3 regions of the Scytonema hankhaensis NUACC26 genome follow, and region 1 is predicted to be linked to each of the others. Evidence: riboswitches for the same ligand, from Rfam matches in the RefSeq annotation. Region 1 holds a riboswitch; each other region holds the start of a gene.
What was found. Region 1 has a riboswitch for cyclic di-AMP ahead of ACKTT2_RS05675 (adenine nucleotide alpha hydrolase family protein). Riboswitches for the same ligand answer to the same signal wherever they lie in the genome.
Positions count from the first base shown of each region.

Region 2: it holds a riboswitch for cyclic di-AMP, as region 1 does, so the genes downstream of both, ACKTT2_RS30555 (glycosyltransferase) here and ACKTT2_RS05675 (adenine nucleotide alpha hydrolase family protein) in region 1, are expected to answer to the same signal.
Region 3: it holds a riboswitch for cyclic di-AMP, as region 1 does, so the genes downstream of both, ACKTT2_RS34460 (hypothetical protein) here and ACKTT2_RS05675 (adenine nucleotide alpha hydrolase family protein) in region 1, are expected to answer to the same signal.

Region 1 is NZ_BAACAP010000114.1:2,784-8,566, reverse strand. It holds gene ACKTT2_RS05680 (ABC transporter ATP-binding protein) at 1-629, shown strand, start outside; cyclic di-AMP (ydaO/yuaA leader) riboswitch at 769-970, shown strand; gene ACKTT2_RS05675 (adenine nucleotide alpha hydrolase family protein) at 1,167-1,868, shown strand; gene ACKTT2_RS05670 (ArsB/NhaD family transporter) at 2,305-3,642, shown strand; gene ACKTT2_RS05665 (hypothetical protein) at 3,920-4,525, shown strand; gene ACKTT2_RS05660 (OmpA family protein) at 4,573-5,783, shown strand, end outside.
Region 2 is NZ_BAACAP010000221.1:348-6,130, reverse strand. It holds gene ACKTT2_RS30575 (response regulator) at 223-657, shown strand; gene ACKTT2_RS30570 (DUF2795 domain-containing protein) at 1,046-1,237, shown strand; gene ACKTT2_RS30565 (TIM-barrel domain-containing protein) at 1,459-2,733, shown strand; gene ACKTT2_RS30560 (DUF5110 domain-containing protein) at 2,678-3,016, shown strand; cyclic di-AMP (ydaO/yuaA leader) riboswitch at 3,586-3,771, shown strand; gene ACKTT2_RS30555 (glycosyltransferase) at 3,934-5,211, shown strand; gene ACKTT2_RS30550 (hypothetical protein) at 5,357-5,608, shown strand; partial or broken gene ACKTT2_RS30545 (hypothetical protein) at 5,759-5,783, shown strand, end outside.
Region 3 is NZ_BAACAP010000229.1:52,444-58,226, forward strand. It holds gene pgmB (beta-phosphoglucomutase) at 1-775, opposite strand, end outside; gene ACKTT2_RS34455 (sucrose synthase) at 1,011-3,422, opposite strand; cyclic di-AMP (ydaO/yuaA leader) riboswitch at 3,748-3,883, shown strand; gene ACKTT2_RS34460 (hypothetical protein) at 4,022-4,267, shown strand; gene ACKTT2_RS34465 (SLC5/6 family protein) at 4,358-5,656, shown strand; partial or broken gene ACKTT2_RS34470 (DUF6883 domain-containing protein) at 5,726-5,783, shown strand, end outside.

The DNA of each region.
Region 1 (5,783 bases):
TTGTCGCGGGTTTAGAGAAAGCGACTACTGGTTCTGTCAGACTTGATGGCAAAGAAATTCGCAAACCAGGTGCTGAACGTATGATGGTGTTTCAACACTACTCCCTGTTGCCTTGGTTGACAGTAAAGGAAAATATCCGACTAGCGGTGGATGAAGTGCTCAAAGATGCTTCAAGATCTGAAAAAATCAGCATTGTTAATGAGCACTTGGCAATGGTAAACTTGAATGCGGCTGCAGACAAATACCCCGAGGAAATTTCTGGTGGAATGAAGCAGCGTGTGGGGATTGCAAGAGCCTTAGCTATTCGTCCAAAAATGTTGTTGATGGACGAACCGTTTGGGGCATTGGATGCATTGACTCGGGGGAAATTACAGCGGCAAGTGTTGGATATTTGGGAAAACCATCGTCAAGCTGTGATGATGGTGACTCATGACGTGGATGAGGCAATTTATATGTCAGATCGCATTGTTCTTATGACTAATGGACCATCTGCCAAAATTGGGGAAATTTTAGAAGTTCCTTTTTCTCATCCACGCGATCGCTCGGCAATGCGAAACTCAAAAGAGTATTTTGAACTTCGCAATCACGCCCTCAACTTCTTAGATAAGTATTTTACTCAAGATGAGTAAGACAGTGACCAGTGACCCTTACGGGTTCGCCAGTCGCCTACGGCGGGAGACCCGCCTGCAGCGCTGGACTCACCAGTGACCAGTATTAACTAAGAATTGTTAACTGTTAGCTAATAACTGACTGATAACTGATAATTGTTAAAGTGGGTAGCCTAATTTAAATTTCAGAAATTTAAAGCGGAGGAACCAATTTTTGGGGCTTATCTTGAAAAGGGGTAAAGGATGAAGAATAAATAAGAAATTGCTCTTTCTCACTTCATTCTTCATTGTTCATAATTCAAGAGAGACACCTTCCAGTCTTAGCCCGTCAGCTAACTCCGTAGGCAATGGAAGGAACCCCCAAGCTTTGGCTGTATATAACAGTTTCGATTGGGGATTCCTAGAGAAATTTTAGATTTTGGATTTGGGATTTTAGATTTTAGATTAAAGTGTTTTTTCTTCAATCCAAAATATAAATCCAAAGTCGTAAATCTAAAATCCAAAATTAATAGACCCGCTTCTCCCGATCAGGTCGTTTCGTATTAAGAGAAGAAAACTGTGAATATTAAGCCATTGTTAGTGCGTCTACAAAATGCTATTGGAAGAGATGATTTGATAGATCAAATGGTACTCCTTCCAACACCAAAAACATCTGTTTCTGAAGAAATTCAAGCCTCGAAGGAAATAAATTTAATCGTTGGCTATAACAGTTCTCCGAACAGTCATACCGCGCTAGATATTGCTTTGTTGACAGCTCACCAAACACGTTTGGCTACTAAAGCGCAGGTGACAGTTCAAGTCGTATATGTAATGGAAGATCGTTTAATGTGTGGTGTTGCAGAAGTTGTGCCGACAGAGGAAGCGGGGACTTGTCACAGAAATGAACAAACAGTATTACCACATTTTCTAACAAACTCCACAGAGGAAGAATTGACTACGGGGATAGTAACCCAAACAAGATGGCAAGATAACTCAACACACTTATCACAAACAGAAAAATCTGTAGATAGGTTCGCGCAAGCAGAACGTATATTGAGACAAGCTAGTTGTTTAGCTGCCGAATGGAAAAGTTCTTTCAAAGCTCATTTACGATTTGGTTTTGTTGCGACAGAACTAAAAAGAGTTGTTGTTTCAGAATCAGCTGATATATTGTTTCTTGGGTGTAACTCAATCGAGCATCCAATTGTACAAAATCTAGGTTCTAAATTCCCTTGTCCAGTACTGGGAATTCCAAACTCAATTCAGAATAAATATATCTAAAGGTAAGTATTTTGTCATTACCTCATTAAGTCTAAATTACTGTGAAAAACCAGATACCCAACTTCTCTAAGAAGTCGGGTATCTGAATGTTTAGTAGGTAATGAGCATCCTAATTTGGAACAAACATAGAACAAACATAGAGCGATTGAAATCGCGGCTATACAAGCGCTCGTCCGCCTACGCGGACTTTGTTTGTGTAGCCCCAGAATTCCATTCTGATGGCATATTTGCTAAAACGGGATGCTCCCTTTTTAAAATTTCGATAATATGCTTATAATTCTATTATTCTACAACTAATACCATTTCACCAAATGATTGCTACACACGATCCCCCCTAGCCCCCCTTAGTAAGGGGGGTTGGGGGGATCGCATTTGTCTCAAAGATATAGGGAATTGGTATAACAACTAACAACTAACCACTAACTATTAACCAATAATGGAAAACTGGCAAGCACTCATCAGTATTCTCACATTTATAAGCGTCATAATTTTAATTATGACAGAGTGGGTAAACTTGACAATTGCTGCCCTATTAGGAGCATTGTTATTGGTTTTCACTAATGTCATGACTTTAGAAGATGCTGTTAGCTATATCAGCAACAGTCACGGAACATTAGGTTTGTTCTTTGGAGTTATGGTACTAGTTAGAGCATTTGAACCTACTAAGATTTTTGAATATCTTGCAACTCAAATAGTCATTCTTGCAAGAGGTAAGGGCAATCGTTTACTGCTAGGAATTGTAGCAATTACAACTCCTATTTGTGCTGTATTGCCTAACGCTACTACAGTTATGCTACTAGCACCTTTAATTCCACCAATTGCTGAGGAAGTCGGGGTTAATTGTGTGCCATTGCTGATCCTTATGGTGTTTGTGGCAAATAGTGCGGGGTTACTCACAATCGTTGGCGATCCTGCTACATTTATTGTCGGTGATGCTATTAATATTAGCTTTACAGATTACTTGTGGCGCTTGAGTTTGGGAGGTGCGATCGCGATCGCTACTATAGTAGCAGTATTACCATTCCTCTTTCGCAAAATCTGGAAAACTAATCTAGACAACCTCGAACAACTACCACATCCTCAAATCAACCATCTACGAGTTTTAACCATCGGTGGATTTATAGTTGCTTTCGTATTAGTCTTTTTCGTAGCAGGAGAATATTTACCAACTCCTGTTTCACCTGCTGCTGTTGCTTTGTTAGGAGCAGCTTTAGCAATGCTTTTATCCCATCAAAGTAAAATAGATACAGTTAATAACATACTAAGAGATGTAGATTGGAGTACTTTAATATTCTTTATGAGTATTTTTGTACTTATCGGTGGATTAGAAAAAACTGGTGTTATTAACAGTTTGTCTGGAGTTTTAGCAGTTGTTTTAGGAAAAAACATTCTGATTGGTTCGTTATCTCTCATTTTTTTCATTGGGTTGCTTTCTAGCGTTGTTCCCAATATTCCTCTAGTTGTAGCCATGGTTCCCTTACTCAAACAGTACATTGTTAATGTTGGATTGGCATCAACTGAAGTTTTAGCACCAAATTTTCAGGGACAGTTTCCTCCAGAAGTACTACCACTTTTTTACGCTATGATGTTCGGCGCAACTTTAGGAGGAAATGGAACTTTAGTAGGTGCATCAGCCAACATTGTTGCTGCAGGAATTGCCGAACAACACGGGCGTCGCATCTCATTCCACACTTTTCTACATTATGGCTTGCCAGTAATGCTATTACAACTCATAGCTTCTGCCTTATACGTGCTATTTCGGTTTCTCTTATAAAAAGCAGCAGAAACAGACGAGAGAGCGTCATGTAAGCTCTTTTTTACTTTTGTAATAACTTAAGAAAAATTCTTAAAAATTTATAAATCTAAAAATCAAGATAGGGTTTTAACTTCTCGTATAAAACACCCATTTCAAGCAGTGCAACACTCATTTAAAGATGCTAGGCTACCTAGTAGACATGGGGCTACATATCAAGGAATTACCGTTTACGGAGTTAATATGTTAAAACAGCAAAGAATCAACTCAGTTACAAATTAATTATAGAATCTTGTCTATGAATCCATCAGAATCGGAACAAAACAACAATCACAGAATAGAGTTAGCTCAATCAGGGTTAAACCATAATATGGATAAATCGTTAATTGGTGGCACTGATATTGCAGAAGGTAATAACCTAGCTAAGGTTAGAGATATTCTCTTTGGCAATCAAATGCGGGAAGTAGAAAAAAGATTTGCCCGTATAGAAGATCGTTTTGTAAAAGAATATACTAACCTTAGAGAAGACACTAAAAAACGTTTAGATGCTCTAGAAGTTTACATTAAAAACGAAATTGAATCTTTATCTAAAAGAGTTAAAAATGAGCAGGGGGAACGTGGTGAAGCTTTAAAATCATTAGCTGAAGAAAATAGAAATTTAATTACATCGCTAGAAAAAGCACTCAAACAATTAGAGGAACAAACTAATAATAACCAACGGGAAATTCGCGAACAGATTCTTAATCAATCTAAAAACCTACAGGATGATATCCGACAAAAATATGAAGAAATAGCAGCTTTATTAAAAAGAGAAACGCAAGAACTCCGGATAGATAAAACTGACCGTAACGCTCTAGCTAATCTTTTCTCGGAACTAGCCATCCGCTTAAATTCTGAACATTAAAATCAGTGACAAGTGACAAATGACAAGTGACAAATGACAAATGACAAATGACAAATGACTTAAATGAACTTCGTACTTTGCTTTTTGGTCTAGAACCACAAAAATTAGAGAAAATCTACGAGAGATTAGACAATCCACAAATAACAGCAGAAGATATCAGCCGATTGCTACCAGAAGCAGCACAGCGTGCAGAAGACAAAGAACTGAGCGATGCTATGGTTCCTACTGTGGAGAATGCCATTCATACTTCTATTCAAAAAGACCAAGATGTTCTTGCAACTGCGATTTTTCCAATTGTAGGACCAGCAACTCGTAAAGCGGCGATCGCTGCAGTCGAAGAGATGATTCAGTCGTTAGATAAAACTTTGGAATTTGGCTTATCTCCAAAGAGTTTAAAGTGGAGAATAGAAGCGCTAATGACTGGGAAAACATTTGCCCAGATTGTGATGCTTCGGACTTTAGTCTATCAAGTAGAACAGGTTTTCCTGATTCATAAAAAAAATGGATTGCTGCTACAACACGTAGTTGCACCACAAGTACCCGTTCAAGATCCCGATTTGGTATCAGCAATGTTGACAGCCATTCAGGATTTTGTCAAGGACTCCTTTAATACGCACAAAGAAGATACGCTCCATAGTTTGTACTATGGAGAACTAACGATTTGGATTGAAGAGGGACCGCAAGCAGTTTTAGCTGGTATTATTAGAGGTAATGCACCTCGCGAATTAAGATTAGTTTTTCAAGATGCAATAGAAAAAATTCATCAAAAACTAAATAGAGAGTTGATTGTCTTTGAGGGAGACACGGAACCGTTTGCTAACAGCAAACCTTTCCTCCAAAATTGTTTAACATCTCAATATAAAAATCAGAATGCAAAGAAGTCTCCTTATGCAATAATTCTCTTAAGCACTATTGGTCTTAGTATTGTAATTTGGAGTTTTTTTACTATTAGAAACCAACTCCGTTGGAATGCTTTTATAGAAGATTTGGATTCTCAACCTGGAATTGTTGTTATTAAAGCAGAAACTCGTTCTGGAAAGTATTTTGTTTCTGGGATGAGAGATTTATTAGCTGTGGAACCGGAAGTGCTTATGAAAAAATTTGATTTTACTTCAAAAGAAGTCATGAGTCGATGGGAAAGATACGCTTCCTTAGAACCTCCAATAGTTGAAAGAAGAGCAGCGCAATTGCTTAAAGCACCAACAACTATATCCTTTCAAGTAGATGAAAATGAGACTCTTTATGCTAGTGGGTCTGC
Region 2 (5,783 bases), on a different contig from region 1:
GTGAACTAAGTAATACCATTTTACTTGAATCGCGAGCCGTGTCAATTTTGTAACAACGCCATACTTTGCGTTTCTACATTATCGTTTTGCATCATCTTTTTCGTAGAATGGTATAACCTCTAATCCGATTATAAAATTAACTTTTTATTTTGCCAGGGTATGCTTTGTTAACTTATGTGCCTAATATTCACTCTTGGACTTCAGACAAAAAAGAGGTTGTAGATGAGCGCTCCCAAGTTGCCTACTGTTCTAGTGGTTGAGGATAGCCCTGACGATCTACTGTTTATTCAACGTACTGCTGTCAAAACCAACTTACAGCTATCTTTGAAAAGCGTGACAAGCGGAGATGAGGCTGTAAGGTATTTGCTAGGTGAAGGTTCTTATGGGAATAGAGATATTTACCCATTACCCGTTCTGATTTTAACAGATACAAGAATGCCTAAGATGGGGGGGTTAGAGCTAGTCACATGGATTAAACAACAAAATGATTTTAAGGATTTACCAATTGTTGTGATGAGCAGTTCTACAGATACAGATAATGCAGAACGGTTTATTGCGCTTGGTATCAGCTTATATTTTGTTAAACCTATGTCTATCAATGGTTTTCAAGAGATTTTAAGGGAAGTGATGTTGCTACTTTCCCAAAATCCAGAGTAACTAAGTCCAAAAGTACTTCTTTATTCAGCAGAGCGATAAGCGGAGTTTAACAGCTAAAGCTATACCGCATTTTTGAAAAATAGTTCAATACTAATCTCTTTCTTAGGATAGATGTTAATAAAATTATCCAGTGCATTATGTGAATTTTCTCCTCCAGTAGCAGGAAGTTGCAATTATCAAAAATTTGTATCTTAGTTAGCGAATGAAGTTAATACTGAGCTGGTCTGAACAGTTAATCTATTCACGCTCGTCTATCGCTTCAGAATAAGTTGTGAATTGATAAGCTGAGTGCGCGATAAGCCTTCGGCTTAACCCTTAAAAGGGTATCGCATTTTCTGTCAGACCAGAAAAAGTAGTGTGATTCCTAGTTCATTAGTAGGAGGTTGTCATGATTAGAGTAAACTACGTACAGCTACAGAAAAGCTTGAATGAAGTTCAATACCCGGTAAGCAAGAAAGATTTAATTTTTTATGCCGAGGAAAAAGGTGTAGACGAAGGAGTACTTCGGGCTTTTAGGAATTTGCCAAATCAGCAATACCAAACACCTGTGGATGTGAGCCAAGCAATGGGCAAAGCATAACTTCCCACCTCGTTCCCAGCCACTGGCTGGGAATACTTTTTTACTTTAAATGCACGCCTCACGCATTTCTTTATTCTCGCAAACGAGATAATATAGAACGGGAATTTTTCAAGCGTTCTACAGAAATAGGATTTGACAAGCCTGGAGAACTTATTCGTACCGAACTTACAGACAGAGGTGCTAATTTCTATTTTGAACTTGCAGAATTAGAAATTTGTTTTTTGACTGAAGATTTTGTTCGAGTTGATTGGAAACCTGGTATATCACCTATTCCTTATGCCATTGCTCGACAGGATTGGCAAGAGGTGAAAACTCAATTTGCAGAGACAGAAAATGGTTACTCCATATCTAGTGCTAAATTAAAAGTTATTGTCAAAGAAGATGGTAGTTTAAAGTTTTGCGATTCTTCAGGACAAATCTTACGTGAAGAACTACCTCCTTCTCGTAAAAGCGAAGGATGGTTACATCAAGCACAACTAAGACAAGAAGAACAAATATACGGGCTTGGGGAACGGTTTTCTTATCTTAACTTACGTGCTGCTAAAGATGAGAAGCAACAACCAAAAACATATCGGATGTGGAACTATGATGCGGCGGGCATGTATGGCCCTGGTTCAGCTCCAATGTATATATGTATTCCCGTATATTTAGGTTTGCATTCCTCTGGCAGTTATCTGATTTTTTATGAAAACTCTTTTGACGCTTATTTTACCTTTGGGGAAATTGCTGTTGCTGATTTTGCAGGGGGATCGCTGCGTTACTACTTTACTTATGGCGTACCGGCTCAACTTTTAGAACGTTATACAGAATTAACTGGGCGTGCGGCTTTACCTCCTCTCTGGGCTTTAGGTTATCACCAATCTAAATGGGGATACCGTACAGAAGAAAAAATTCGGGAAGAAGCTCAAGCATTTCAAGATCGCAATTTACCTTTGAGTGCTATTCATTTAGATATAGATTGTCAAGTTGGTAATAGAGCGTTTACTATCGCTCCCGATCGCTTTCCTAAATTAGGAAGTTTTACACAAGAACTCAAAGAACTTGGGGTACAGTTTATTGCTATTCTAAATCCAGGTATTAAGTACAGCCGTCATAGTAATTTGTTTTTAGAAGGTCAAATACTGGACGGCTTTTGCAAACTCCCCAACGGGAAACTTGTTGTTGCTCCTGTTTGGCCTGGTTGGTGTGTATTTCCAGATTTTACTAACCCCAAAGTTCGTGGATGGTGGAGTCGCCAATATCAGTATCTGCTAGATGTGGGTGTTGCAGGATTCTGGTACGATATGAATGAACCAGCTGCTTTTATTGTTTGGGGCGATCGCTCGCTTCCTAAAGTCACACAACATTATATGGAAGGCAGGGGCGGGGATCATCGCGAAGCGCATAATATTTACCCTAGAACAAATTCCTCTGTTAGTTTTGGCAGGGAATATTTTACCTATGGAGGAGAAAAAGCAATTAACTCTGCATATTTACCCTCCTATAGAAGGCAATAGTGAAAATCTTCTTTACTCTGATGCAGGTGATGGTTATGGAGATTCGAGATTGCATAAATTTGCGATAACACGTTTTGAGAACAATTTAGAAATCGTTTGGACAACAGAAGGTAAGTACCCTTTTCCCTATAGATCGATAAGCTTACATATACACGGAATCCAACCACAACAAGTTTGGATTGATGATAAGGAAGTAACTTGTACTGGACAAATAATAGAATTAGTAGACTCAGAGGAGTTGATTGTCAACAATCGCTTCTGCAAGATTCATATTCAGGATTAGGGGGAAAGTACTTAAAGTCCCCCTTTTTAAGGGAAGCTATTGCGTTGGACGGTGAGACCAGTGCTGGTAGCGTTCGCGTGTGCCTTGCATATAGCGTGTGCCTTACACATACCCGTAAGGGCGTGGATAATGGGGGATCGTGTATAGCAATCATTTGGAGAATTGATATTGGTGGGCAATGCCCACCCCACAGGATGGAATCAATATAGTTTTTACATCTATCGATAGATAGAAAAATAATATAGATGAATAGAGTAATTCATAGAGTTGTCTTTAAAGAAAATTCATGTAATTATACTAACTTATGTTAAGCATTTGAAATTTATTTCTATGAAGGATATATCTTAGATGCAGGTCGGACTTCATAATTGTTCACCCATAACTCGTTGTACCAAGCTAGCTTTGTTAAACGGTTACCAGAATTACAAAACTTGCAATAATACGTATTGGAGAGTAGCAATGCTGGTTGCTTAAAGAAGTCTTCCTTAAAAAAGGTTGACTTATGTGAAGGTTACAAGTTAAATTCTTAACAATAGAGATTCGGTCTGCCTAGTTCACGGTTTACCTTAAACATAGTGTTCCCACAGGTAAACGTGGAGCGGAGGAACCACCCTTGGGGCTAATCTTGCACAAGGATAAAGGCTTAAGTATAAAGGATAAATAAGAAATCCTTTTTCTCACTTGATCCTTCAAAAGAGGGACATCTCTCAGTCCTAGCCCGTCAGCTAACTTCGTCGGCATTGAGAGGAGACTGAGCGAACAGCATTCTTAAGCAAGTAATGCTTTGTTCTCGTCGGTATCCTTGGCTGGTATCTGTGCGCTTCGTTGTACCTGCCCTTAGCTTTGGATAAGGGGTTACGCTACCTTGATTCAGATATTTAAGGTAGGAAAGATTGCCATAAGAGTGAAGTTTAACTATGCTACTGACAAAAAAGCATCGCATCGCTTTGATTTCTGTGGATGGAGATCCTGCTGCAGAAATAGGACAAGAAGAGGCTGGTGGACAAAACGTATACGTCCGTCAGGTGGGTTATGCATTAGCTCAAAAAGGTTGGCAAGTGGATATGTTCACTCGCCGTAGCAGTCCCGAACAAGCAGCTATCATTCAACATGGAACTAACTGTCGAACAATTCGACTCAAAGCTGGTCCCATGGAGTTTATAGGTCGCGATAGTCTACTGGATCGTTTACCTGAATTTATTGCAGAGTTTCAAGCATTCCAACAAAATCAAGGTTTTCAGTATTCTCTGGTTCACACTCACTATTGGTTGTCTTCCTGGGTGGGAATGGAACTGAAAAAGCGTCAACCATTGATCCAAGTGCATACATACCATTCACTAGGAGCAGTGAAGTACCGTAGTGTCACTGATATACCAGCAATAGCTAGTATCCGACTAGCTGTGGAAAAAAATTGTCTGGAGAGTGTAGATCGAGTTGTAGCCACTAGCCCCCAAGAACAGGAACATATGCGAAATCTTGTTTCCTGTCTTGGACGCATAGAAGTCATTCCTTGCGGTACGGATATTGAGAAATTTGGCTCAATTGAACGATCTGTAGCACGTCAAGCATTGGGGATTGCTCCTGATGCAAAAGTGGTGCTCTATGTCGGGCGCTTCGATAAACGTAAAGGTATTGAAACACTCGTTAGAGCTTTTGCAAAATCGAGTTTGCACGGTACGGGTAACTTGCAGTTAATTATTGGAGGCGGTAGTCGTCCCGGTTATAGTGATGGAATCGAACGCGATCGCATAGCCAGTATTGTATCTGAACTTGGATTAGAAAATTGCACAGCCTTTCCAGGACGGCTTGATGAGACTATTTTGCCCTCTTACTACGCTGCGGCTGATGTGTGTGTTGTCCCCAGTCATTACGAACCTTTTGGTTTAGTTGCTATCGAAGCGATGGCTAGCCAAACCCCAGTTGTAGCCAGTAATGTTGGTGGATTGCAATTTACAGTAGTACCCGAGGTTACGGGATTGCTTGCTCCTCCCAAAGATGAAGATGCTTTTGCCGTAGCCATTGACCGAATTCTAGAAAATCCAGAATGGCGCGATCGCCTTGGTGAAGCAGGTAGACAGCGTGTCGAAATTGCTTTTAGCTGGCAAAGTGTTGCCTCTAGATTAACTCATCTTTACACTCATCTGTTACCGGAAGTTGTCCCTTCACGCGAGAAGAAAGCTCCAGCTGTTGCTTAATAACTACTATTTCCTAATCAACTTATGAGGGAGGGAAACCGCAATCATTTCGCCGCCTCGAATCATAACTTTTCCACTGATAACCAACATTTTGTAGCGTAAGTACAAACAACCGTAAAGTCTATTCAGTTAAGGAGTCATGACAATGTTAGAGATTGGTGACTATACACGCCATCAGGTTACTGGACTAATTGGTCAAGTTGTCGGTTACGGGCATGAAGTCGTACAAGGAGTGTACGTAACAACTCTCAAAGTCAGAGAGATTTCCAACGGAAGCCAAGACCGCAGCAGATTTTTAGAAGATGTATACTCTGAATGGGTACGAGTAGAAATAGAAGAAGTTCCTACAACTCTTTCCTCAGAATCGGGGAAGAGTGAAGTCGCATTGCAAGCATAACGACACAATTCTTACTTTTGTGGTACGGGCGTCCTCGCCCGTACTGTATTACAACAGTTTTCACCTCAATGAACCATACCGTTTGTAGGGGCGCAATGCCTTGCGCCCCTACATCTGTGGTCTATAGCGATTTTCTGTTGACTGTAATACATGAATAAATTGTGTTGTGGAACGG
Region 3 (5,783 bases), on a different contig from region 1:
CTTCCAAAGGGTTTTCCGCATCTCTTGATGTAAAAAGTGTGACAAATTTATCCACCGTAACAGTTGTTCCCACCCCAGCTTGGAAAGTAGTGGTAAAGGTGGGGTAACCGGGTGGATTGCTAACTTGCGCCTGAGCATCAATTCCCGATACCGTTACACCAGATGCGACACCCAGTTCTATACGGGTTGTGCGGGTACGAAGTTGCAACCAAGACCCTTTATCGGTTTTTCCCTGATCTAGTAATTCCCAGTGATTAAAGCCCTGGTTTTCTGGATAACCATTGATGCTCGTTTGAACTTCCACTAAACCTTCAAAATCCACAGGTGTCACCTGACACCGCAATACCAGCACGTGTTCGTCAGCCAGACTAGCGAAACGCTCAAAATAAAGGTCTACAGTTTTCCCTCTCGGACTGCGCCATCTTATCTTGCGGCTGAGAACACCGCGACGCAAATCGAGTTGTCGTTCGTAGCTCAAAATTTCGCCCCGTTCCAAACGAAAGCGATCGCCATCAACAAATACAATTAGAGGTATCCAATCTGGGCAATTGGCAAGTTCAGTATAAACAATAGGAACGTTATCAAAAACTCCGTGAATAAAAGTCGCTGGTTGAGCGTGAGTATAACCTTCTTCAAAAGTTCCTCGCGTTCCCAAGTAACCGTTACCAATTGTGAAAACGGTTTCCCTATGGTGAACTTTACTGGGGTTAAACTGGTTTTCGACAAGTACCCAGTCCTTATAAATAAATTGCTGAGAATAATTTTGTGTATCCATCGGCTAGTTGTTAGTTGTTGGTTGTTAGTAGTTAGTAGGGGTGCAAGGCCGCCGCGCCCGTACAGTTGTTAGTAGTTAGTAGGGGCGCAAGGCCGCCGCGCCCGTACAGTTGTTAGTTGTTAGGGGGTAAAGGGGGTAAGGGTTAAAAATAATTCTCCAATCGCCATTGCCCCTTATCCCCAGAGGGGGCCCCGAGTTCCCCAATCGCCAATCGCCAATCGCCAATCGCCAATCCCTACCGCTGCATATGCTGCTCCAAAATCTTTTCGGCTCTGGGTTTGAAGAGTAAATGAAATAAGGCTTCTAGATAGCGTCCCCTAGCTTCGCTATTTTCCTGATTCACAAAGTTCCAAAAACTATAGAGTTTGGCAAGTAATAACAATTGCTTGGTATGTAATTCCCAATTGTATTTATTATGGATACGCTGAGTTACCCAATCTGATATTTTATACCAGTATTCTGGTTGCATATCGCATTGGTCGATAAAGTTCGATACTATCTTAGCTGTTCCATCTAAATCTGTAGGATTGACATGAAACTCGTTTTCCCCATCTTCAATAATCTCTAAAGAACCGCCAAATTGTGTTGCAAAAATTGGTAAACCACAACTCATCGCTTCAAGAATGGTTCTACCAAAAGCTTCAAAGCGGGCAAAATGAACAAAAAGACCTCCTCGATCGGCAATAACGCGATAAGCTTCTCCAATTTCCATCAGGGGAAGATGCATACCTACCCAACGGATGCGTCCGTGGAGATTGTATTCATTAATAATGTTATGAAGTCGTTCGATTTCTCCTGCTTCGTCTGAGTTGAGCGCTTGCTCTGAATGTAATTTGTCAGAGAGGATAATTAAATTACAACGTTCTTGTAAATCTTGACTTCGACCAAAGCATTCTGCTAATCCCGCAAGGTTATCTATAGGAGTGACGCTACCAACAGCAAAAATGGGTCGCTTGTTTGCGTTCTCTAAATGCCCCAGAATGTTTGAGTCTTCGCGAGTGAAAAGTAGTTCTTGAACTCGCGATTGAAGGTTGGGGTCGCGGTTTTCTTTTTGATTGTAGGGGAAGAAAACATGTTCGTTTACCCCTGGTGGTACCATATTAAACTTGGGACTAAACAAGTCAATTCCGTCAACAACGTGGTACAACTGTGGCATTGTAAAGTTTTTGTATGACTCGTATTGACCCATAGTGTCGGGTGTGCCTACAATCTCTTGATAGGTTGATGTCACAATAAAGTCTGCTGCATTCATACCTATCAAATCAGAGGTGTATTGCGCCGAAAAGTGGTATTTGTCTTCTAAATCTTGCCAATACAAATTGCTGAATAAGTGTTTGGGTTTTTCTAGAGAGTGAGCAATGTTACAGTGAGTGACTTTTAAACGACGTGCTAAAAGAAAAGTAACTAAGTTACCATCGCTGTAGTTACCGATAATTAGATCGGGTTTACCTTGAAATTGTGCTAGTAACTCTCGTTCCGCATCTAAGGCAAACGTTTCGAGATAAGGCCAAATTTCAAATTTAGAAATCCAGTTTTGCGTAATATTGGGATTAACATCTAGAAAAGGAACTCGCAAAATCCAAGCATTCTCCGTACCTTGAACTTTTTCTAAGCGCAAGTTACATTGGGTTCCTTCGCAGTTAGGAATCAGGCGAGTGAGTATAGTCACTTGGGGTTGAATCCCAAGCACATCTAGCCCAGCCAATTGGATTTCTTCTCGCAGTTTGTTTTCTAAACTACGGGCTTGTTCGAGAATATAGATGACTTGACCTGCGGTTTCGGGTCTTCCCATCACTCCTTCCTGTCCAACCCAACCATGTACGGAAACAAGAGCAACGCGGAAGATTGAGGGAACGCGAGCAACAAAGGCTTCTAAAATGGCGGGTTCAGCAGTGTCAATGAGTCGATTGAGAAGTGCTAAGGTTTCTAGTACGCGGGATGCAGTGTTTCCCCAACCTGGTTCAAAACCTAAGTCTTGCAATTCATAGCGGAATTTTTCGTAGGGTTCGCTTGGTTGGCGATCGCTCAACAAACCAATAGCTACTCTAACTTGTTGGGCGAGCTGAGTTCCTGAGTGAATGCGACCGTTAATGAGTAGAGGAACGCCATCATACTGGCGTCGTTTGAGAACATCGTACAGGACTTCCAACCAATAATCAGGAGCTGTCAGCACTTGCGAGCACAAGTAACGATTGAGAAACCCCAACCCTTGACCGATATTTCTGGGATCGTCAATTTTGGGAGAACCGTGATGGAAGGGGCGGAAGTCTATTTCTAAGATTTGAGGATGGTAGCGCTCGACACGGCGATCGCGCACATTCAGTAGTTCTTGCGGAGTCATTTGTTCAAAGCTTGTCAAATTTGCCCCCAATCGCCAAGCTTCTTGGACACCTATGCGAGGTCGGAGAAGGAACCAGGCACTTTCCTCCTCTAGAATGATTTCATGAGTGTAGTGAATCAGTTTGCCTAGAGAAGAAGAGTGAAAAAAGTACGCTGGCTTTTGCGAGTGGTTGCAAAAGTCGGCAAAAGTTTGCAAAATTTCGGTTCTTAGGAAGTATTTCTTCCCAGAAGCACTTAGATCGTAGACCAACTGACGCAGAGCCGTTTTCTCATCACTGTTTAACACAGTTTGAACTAGTTCATACATAGCCAACTCCTGACCTTTAGATAGACCGCAACCTCATGTTTCTCCCTGACTTAAATAACGATTTAACCTGTGATGACGCATTAATAGAGGTTCATCCCCTACGTTAGCGCAGATCTAGCTTTGAGATCGGCTTCATTAGAAAGGATAAAGAATGAGGGTAGAAGTATAAAAGTTTTGCCTGTATAACCCCGAATTCTATTTGCGAAAGCTTTACAAATATTCTTATAAGTAAAGATTACATTGAGAAATAAAAATAGAGATTGACTGCTTCCTTATATCAGTATTATTTTATGTATTGATTAGGAAAGTCGCCTAATTCAATCCAGTCATGCGAGCGCAAAATCCAAATGACTGGGTGAGAAGCGGAGGAACCAACGTATTGGGGCGAATCTTTGGAGAAAGAAAGGCACCTTCCAGCCTTAGCCCGTCAGCTAACTCCGTCGGCATTGGAAGGAGTATCCATGGTAGAGGTTGTATTCAGCCTATCCCTAAGATCCTCCTGTATGTAAGTGAAAGCTCATCTCGTGAAACTCGCGATCGAAGAGCGATAAGCAAGGTTTCTTGCTAAGCCGATCTAATTCCAAATTAAGGAGGATAAAATGCCTATCCAAAATCGTACATTCTTTGCCGAACACGTTACCTTTTTGCCAGAAAACCAATTTAAGGAAATTGGTGAGTGTGCGGGTAAAAAACTTTTGCTGATTGGTAGAACAAAAGGCTATGGCGAACCAATTGTAGCTACAAGTCAGACAGAAGAGCCAAGCCAAGAGGATTTATACGCCTACGATCTTTACGAACTGCTAAAAGTGAGCAACGATCCGGTTACAATTGTAGAAGAAATTTAAAACAGTAATCAGTACTAGTTATCTGTCACTGGTTACTAGTTACTGGTCACTGGTCACTGGTCACTGGTTACTGGTCACTGGTCACTGATTATGAATAACCGCAGGTTAGATACCTTCTCCCTGGCGGCTTTATTGGTTTCAGCACATTACGGGTTGGGATTTCTCCTAGGAACAGCAGAGAAATCCCTAACTCATGGTGCGGCTGGAAGCCTTTATGCTGTCTCTCTTGGCTTGGGTACAATTGCTCTTATAGTACTAGCAAAGTTTTACTGGACGCAAACAGAACAAATTTGGACTCTCCTCGGTTCTGCTTATGGAAGTGGAGTGAAAATATTTGTGGGGCTAATGTCTTGGGGTTCTCTGATTGGGATTGAAGCAGTACAGTTAATTTCTGCAGCTTCCATCCTCAAAGTCTTTGGCATCCCGCCCATACCTTCAATGATTGTTTTGGCAACTTTGTTTGCGGTGCTCTCCTTATTACCAGTAGAGAAAGCAGGTTGGATATTAAGAGGGTTGCTATTTGTCAATTTTTTGGCTCTTCTTTACGGGCTGTGGGTGCTGCAAGGATTTCCTGAGTATTTGCGATCGCCCTTAGAGTTTGCGAATTCACTTCAATTGGAAAGCTTGCCAAAAACAGTAGGTATAACACTATCTACGGTTTTGTTGGTGCTGATAGATATGAAGTACCAAATGTATCTCGTTCAAGCAAAAGATGTAAAAAGTTTATATAAGGGATGTCTTTTAGCAGGAATTTTGTTATTGCTACTTGCTTTATTACCTTCAACCGTTGTGACAACCGCCCATCAAGCCGGAATTTTACCAGATAGTATAGGTGGTAAAGAAACATTACCCTATATTCTATCTTGGATTGGTGGTGGACCTGACAAACCCTTGGGTATTGCATTAATTGTGTCTTTATTAGTTCCTTCACTCGGTATTGGTAGTAGTATATTAAGAGTACAGAGCAAGATTATTTTTGACTTTAATATTTTACCAGTATCTATTAGTACTCAATTGCTTGTAACCTTTGGAAATGCGCTTTTTGGTTTAATAGTCGCCTTAAGAGGAGGTGAGATTGTTAGTTTAATTGTGGCTTTTTATGCTGCTTATGTAGGTGCAGTTATTGTTCCTTTTGCTGCTTATTTAATTTCCCGAGGAAAACGCTATACCTTTTCTAGAGCGAGTGTTAAGTTATCTTTAATTGCAAGTAGTTGTTCATCGATATCTCTATTGATCGTAACTCGTTTTAATTTCCATCTAGAACTCTTGGGAAGTACGGAATTAAATATTATGGGAGCAGGGATTTTCTCTGGAATCTTATTTTTATCTGCGGGTGAAGTCATAGAAAAGTACTTCCCCGCATCAGGAACAGTGAACAGTAACCAGTGACCAGTGATATGAAATGAGATGGAGCTAAAATTGGTCTCATAGCCAGCTTCCCCTAATTCAACCTCTGAAATGGGAATATTTTGTTACTATATATTAGTACGTAAGTTTAATCTTTTACTGCTAATCC